3 regions of the Colwellia sp. 20A7 genome follow, and region 3 is predicted to be linked to each of the others. Evidence: predicted binding sites of a transcription regulator. Region 3 holds the regulator's gene; each other region holds the start of a gene.
The links. The regulator MetJ, encoded in region 3, represses methionine synthesis genes. The targets are predictions, from matches to a motif close to TAGACGTCTAGACGTCTA.
Positions count from the first base shown of each region.

Region 1: the regulator MetJ is predicted to act here: its motif matches at 1,447-1,464, upstream of GQS55_RS12375 (cystathionine beta-lyase).
Region 2: the regulator MetJ is predicted to act here: its motif matches at 1,184-1,201, upstream of GQS55_RS19465 (methylenetetrahydrofolate reductase).

Region 1 covers NZ_CP047130.1:2,855,143-2,857,427, reverse strand. The annotation lists gene GQS55_RS12385 (DNA polymerase II) at 1-458, shown strand, start outside; gene GQS55_RS12380 (hypothetical protein) at 711-1,277, shown strand; gene GQS55_RS12375 (cystathionine beta-lyase) at 1,498-2,285, shown strand, end outside.
Region 2 covers NZ_CP047130.1:4,514,975-4,517,259, reverse strand. The annotation lists gene GQS55_RS19470 (TonB-dependent receptor domain-containing protein) at 1-1,005, shown strand, start outside; gene GQS55_RS19465 (methylenetetrahydrofolate reductase) at 1,293-2,273, shown strand.
Region 3 covers NZ_CP047130.1:4,124,165-4,126,449, forward strand. The annotation lists gene metB (cystathionine gamma-synthase) at 1-424, opposite strand, end outside; gene metJ (met regulon transcriptional regulator MetJ) at 739-1,077, shown strand; gene hemE (uroporphyrinogen decarboxylase) at 1,214-2,281, opposite strand.

The DNA of each region.
Region 1 (2,285 bases), 1.3 Mb from region 3:
TTAAAGGGTTAGAAACCGTTAGAAGTGACTGGACTCAAGTGAGTAAAGTATTCCAGCAAGAATTGTTCAGACTTGTATTTGATGGTCTACCAATAGAAGAATACATCTGTACTATATTGAGTGAAATAAGGGCAGGTAAGCACGATAAGAACCTAGTCTATATGAAAAAAATAAGAAGAGATCTTAACGATTATGTTAATACACCACCTCATATCAAGGCATGTTTAATTGCTAATAAAGCCTTAATAGATTCAGGTCAGTCACCTAAATATAGAAGAAGAAGTATTATTGAATATGTTATGACCTTAAATGGTGTCATGCCAATAGAGCTATCGAAAGGAAATTTAGATTATGAGCATTATATTGATAAACAGATTAAGCCAATAGCTGATGATGTGTTACCTTTTTTAGGTAAATCCTTCGATGTCATTGTTAGTAAACAAATTAATTTATTTTAGTTGACTGTTGTTTGTTATCTTATGCTGATTTGATTTTTCAGTCGTTATTTCATTTTATAACTTGTGTACTCTGTCTTCCTTATGCTGCAATTATTATTTTAAGCCCTTCTTTACTAAGCAAGTTACTTAGGTGCATTCTGGTTGCTTGTCTATTTTAAAACTGGCATGATTTAATGAACATTTATGCAAATCAGTAATAACTAACCTGAGCTCGGTTTAAGAGTTCATATTAAGTATATAAAAAGGAATTTTATGTTGTCGGATAAAACAAAATCGTTTCTCAGAGTTATTCTGAATTTAAAGCCATCTTTTCGGTTTCTTATAACCTATATTGTCATTTGGTTTGTTTGGCATAATGAGTTTATTATTTCACTGGTGATGACCAGTGGCGGATTAAACGTAAGACTGCAAACTGCTTTTGAATCTGTCAGTTCAAATCAATATTTAGTTGTTTTATTTTTAACGATAATGCTAACACTTATTATCTACGGATTTGATTATTTAACACAAGTCTTAGCAGATGATGATAACAGTGAAGAATTTACCCTGTTACAAAATGGTAATAGCGCTAAGAATGAAAATGAAATGAACATTAAACAACTAATGACAACATTAGAAAGTGTTCAACTAAAGCTAGCAGAATCATTAGAAAGAGAAAAACAATACAAGCAGGAAAAAACAGTAAGTATGAGTAATATGATTCAGTTACAGAACCAATTAGATGAGTTAACTGCAGATAATATTATTTTAAATGAAGAAAATAATAAATTGAAATTAAAGACAAGTAATAAGGCGGATGCTGTTTTGTGTCAATCATAACAAGATACAAGCAATCTAAAACTTGTCTCAATACTTTTATTATTAACTATTATTCTAATGAATTGTTCTAGATATCTATTTCAGTTATCACTTATTAGCTATCAGTTTTAAAACTTAACAGATAACAGGTGAATTATTTTTCATTTCCCTGTATAAATATAAGTAAGTTTAGATGGCTAGATAGCTATTTTAAATAATTAAACCTAAAGGTCAGATTTAAATGAAACAAGATACTAGAATTGTTACTGCAGGTCGCAAAGCAAAATGGACAAATGGTGTAGTTAATCCAAGTGTTACAAGGGCTTCAACTGTTGTGTTTGAAACTGTTGCTGAAATGAATAATGCTTTAAAGAATCGCAATAATCAAACCATGGTATATGGTAGAAGAGGTACAACAACAGCGTTTGCTTTTAGTGATGCCATGACCGAATTGGAAGGCGGTGCTGGTTGTGCATTGTATCCTTCAGGTACCGCAGCGATAACTAATGCAATTATCTCATTTGTAGAAAGTGGCGATCATATTTTAATGGTTGATAGCGCCTATGAACCAACGCGCGATTATTGCGATAAAATTTTGGCTAAAATGGGGGTCGAAACAACGTATTATGATCCGCTTATTGGTGCTGGTATTGAAGCGCTAATTAAACTAAACACAAGAATTGTTTTCTTAGAATCTCCCGGTTCAATTACGATGGAAGTACAAGACGTACCAACCATTGCAAAAATAGCACACCAGCATAACTGTATTGTCATGCTTGATAATACTTGGGCTGCCGGCATTAACTTTAAACCGTTTGATTTTGGCGTGGACATTAGTATACAAGCAGCCACTAAATATATTGTTGGGCATTCTGACGTTATGTTGGGTACAGCAACAGCAACAGAAAAATATTGGCCACAATTACGTGACAATAGTTATTTAATGGGTCAGTGCACATCGCCTGATGATCTGTACCTTGCTCTACGCGGTATCAGAACGATTGGTGTACGTTTGAAGCAACATCAAAA
Region 2 (2,285 bases), 390 kb from region 3:
AGCTTTGGTATACGTCATGATTCCTATGAACTAGACCATGTAGGCCAGTCAGCCAATTGGATACAAGTTGATGGTAATTGGGTTGTTGAAACTGATACGAGTGGAGATCCAGTAACGATAAGCGAAACTTTCTCAACTAAAAAACAAGACGGTTTTAGCAGTAACTTTGGTGTAGTTTATAGTTTAACCGACAACTTAAAACTATCGGCTAGCTATGCTGAAGCATTACGTGGCAGACAAGTTGCTGATGCGTTCACGGTGGGAGAATTGACCCATAACAATAATTTAGAGCCTGAAAACGTTGCTAACAAAGAGCTTGGTTTACAATACAATGATGGCACGTTTATTTTTGAAGCTTCAGCGTATATTAGCGAAATCAGCGATGTTGTTTTTGATAAATTTAAAGGTGGCGAAGGTGTTTTTTATGAAAATATTGGTGATTTAGAGTCGACTGGCTTTGAGTTAGTTGTTGGTTATCAAGCCAATAATTTTGACGTGATCGTTAGCTACAACAGTAATAACGTCGAGTTAAATAATGCCCCATTTGTTTGGCCTGATGCCAATGATGCGTCAGGATCTAGCACGGTTATTTTAGACGGTGTTGATTTAGCGGCATATGAATATGGTGGTTTAGGTAATGCAGTTGGCGATTCATTAAACGTAAATGTTAACTATGAAATGACCGATGAACTAGAAATGGGTTTTAACATCAACTATGTTGCCAGCTTAAATAACATTGAAGTGTTCCATCGCTCTATTGAATTAGGTTGGCTTACCGAGCTTGAAACAATTGATAAGCCTAGTTATACGGTAGTTGATGCTTATGTTAAATATTCACCGATAGAAAATTTAACATTCGATTTAGCTGTGCAAAACTTGCTTGATGAATCTTACCGAAGTCATGGTAGTGTTGCTGATTATGGACATATTGACGGTTACGAAAGCATTGTAGGGATTAAAGAAGCAGGACGAGATATTCGATTAACCGCCTCTTACCAGTTTTAAAGGTAATCCTCATTTAACCTCATATATGGAAGTAAATCATATATGAGGTTAGCTAAGTTTTTTATCTAACTTATTAATTCTAAATTTAAAAATCCTATTTCTTTACCTGTTTCTCCATACGTAATTACCCATACTAGCGAAATAAACCTAAAAAGATGCGATTAGCCTTTTTGTCTTCTAGACGGCTAAACGTCTATTTAAAAGTGTAAAGTTTACTGATATACTGCTGTTCATTAATGAGCCTTCATCATCAAAATCGGCTTTCACTCATAACTTGCGAAATAATTATGCTAGAAAATGAATCAGAATTAAGAATTAGGTATAACGATAATTCCCGTGGTGTTTACTTTATTGGCACTACACCGCCAAAAAGTGATACTCCTATTGAACAAGTAGAAGATATTGCTACTAAATTACTTGATCGTGTCAGTGATATCGATTTTGACGGGTTAATTATTTATGACATTCAAGATGAAGATTCAAGAACGAATGTTCCTCGTCCTTTTCCGTTTAAAAGTACACATGATCCACGTTTATATTCGTCGTTATTAAACAAAAAATCAAAACGTCCAGTTATTACATACAAAAGTGTAGTGCAGTCAGATGCAGCAGCATTTAATACTTGGGCTGATGAAGCATGGCAAAAGTTTGGTGTTCGTGATGTAGTGCTGGTGGGTAGCCCATCAAAGAATAATGAAATTAGCTTACCGCTTGGTGAAGCATACCAAACGCTGGTACAAAATCAGAACAATTTTTTTATTGGCGGCATTACGATTGCCGAGCGTCATGCTAAAAAAGGTAATGAACACCAACGCTTAATTGAAAAGCATCAACAAGGCTGTAATTTCTTTATATCACAAGCAATTTATGACCCTCAAGCCACTATTGATATGTTGACTCGTTACGCTATTGAATGCCAACAGCAAGGCTTAAAACCACAACGTATTATTTTAACCTTTTCACCTTGTGGTAGTAAAAAAACGTTAGAGTTTATTGACTGGTTAGGTGTGCGTGTTCCTGAAGCAACCAGCTTGCGTATACTTAATGCAGAAAAACCTTTATATGAGTCTATTCGCATTTGTTGTAATAGCTTACAGCAAATATTAGATGCGTTAGTACCTTATGATTTACCACTCGGTTTAAATATTGAAAGTTTAACGAACCGTAAAGAAGAAATTGACGGTTCAATTTTACTTTACAAGTTATTACGCTCAACCATGGACAAGTACTTAGCAAGAAAGGAACTTGATAACCTGATCAAGAGTTAAGGCATAGGAGAT
Region 3 (2,285 bases):
TAGGTTTTTGTGCTAATGCTTCGGCTAGTGCCGGTTTGTTATTTTGATCAACAACAATGAGTTTGAATTGACCACGTTTGGCTAAATGGGTAAATAAGCGAAAGCTTCCCCCATAACAGTCATGAGGAATAACAACGAGATCATCAACGGATAGTAACTGACAAATCAATAATACTGACGACATACCGGTGCTTGTAGCAATACCAACTTGGCCTTGCTCTAATTTAGCAATCGTTTTAGCGAAAGTTGCTCGGGTCGGATTACCTGTTCGAGAATAATCAAATTCACGTTTTTCATTAAAGCTCTTTAATGAATAAGTGCTAGATAAATGAATAGGAGCGACAACCGCACCATGTTGTTTATCAGTGTTAATACCCGCCTGAACTGCCGAAGTAGTAATGCTTTTCATTTTAGTATTCGACATTTTTATTCCTTATTTTCATTAACTAACACCACAAACTTATATATTTAATATTTTGGATGTTTGGACGTCTATAACTCTAAAGGTTTTGACTATTTAGGTCAAGAATTTTTAGACATCTAAACTTCTACTTGACTGGATTTCTGCAACCAGTAGAATTGCATGATTAAGAAGAAATAAGTATATGCTTCTCTGTTCCAATGAAGCTTAATTGATATTTAATTCAACTTTAATTAAATAATACCTTTAAATGAGTTTTTATAATCATATAAAAATAATAATTAACCATTTACATTAATAGCTACAGAGGAATTTACATGGCTGAGTGGAATGACGAGTATATTAATCCCTATGCCGAACATGGTAAAAAGAGTGAGCAAGTAAAAAAAATTACTGTCTCAATTCCTTTGCGTGTCTTAAAAGTATTAACTGACGAACGAACTAGGCGCCAAGTAAATAATTTACGCCATGCAACTAATAGCGAATTATTGTGCGAAGCATTCTTACATGCGTTTACCGGCCAACCTTTACCAGATGATGAAGATCTCGCTAAAGATAATGATGAAAAGTTACCTGCTAGTGTTCGCCGTATTTTAGAAGAAAAAGGGATTACTGATTTTAGTGCTTATGAAATAGATGATGACGAATTGGTTTAAGTCCGACTTTATCAATAGCTTAAAATAACTAACCTCAAATAAAAAAAGTAGCAACCTCTATAGAGTTTGCTACTTTTTTTGTTTTTAATATCAGATTTAGCCAATAATATAGCTACAAGATTTGCTACAAGATAATTTACCCGTGATATGGCTTACTTAAACGATGCACTGACTCAATAAAGTGTCCTGCATGATCTGGATTCACATCAGGGTGAATACCATGGCCTAAGTTAAATACATGCCCTGTACCACCTTCACCAAAACCGGCTAATATTTTAGATACTTCCTGTTCTATACGCGGTAATGGTGCATACAACATAGAAGGGTCCATATTGCCTTGCAACGCAACTTTATCGCCAACACGTGCTTTAGCGTTTTCTATATCAATAGTCCAATCAAGTCCTACAGCATCACAGCCTGTGGCAGCAATATCTTCTAACCACATGCCGCCATTTTTAGTAAATAAAGTTACTGGCACTTGGCGACCATCATTATAACGCGTTAAACCGTCAACGATTTTATGCATATATTGCAATGAAAATTCTTTGTAATCACGTGGTGACAATACGCCGCCCCAGGTATCAAACACCATCACTGATTGCGCACCAGCAGCAATTTGTGCATTCAAGTATGAAATTACAGAGTCAGCTAGCTTATCAAGTAATAAATGAAGTGTTTGTGGATCAGAAAACATCATTTTTTTGATTTTAGTAAAAGCTTTTGAACTGCTACCTTCAATCATGTAAGTTGCCAACGTCCACGGACTACCTGAAAAACCAATCAACGGCACGCTACCATTAAGTTCTTTTTTAATAGTACGAACAGCGTTCATTACGTATTGCAATTCGCCTTCAGGATCAGGAATGCCAATTTTTTCAACATCGGCCTTACACGTAATAGGACGTTCAAATTTAGGACCTTCGCCCGTTTCGAAATATAAGCCCAACCCCATAGCATCAGGAATTGTTAATATGTCGCTGAATAAAATAGCTGCATCAAGCGGAAAACGACGCAACGGCTGAATAGTAACTTCACAAGCTAAGTCAGCATCACGACAAACTGACATAAAATCGCCAGCATCTTTGCGTACTGCTCTATATTCAGGTAAATAACGTCCTGCTTGTCTCATCATCCAAACAGGTGTGTAATCTACTGGCTGCTTTAAAAGCGCACGTAAATAATTATCATTTTTTAATTCAGTCACCAAT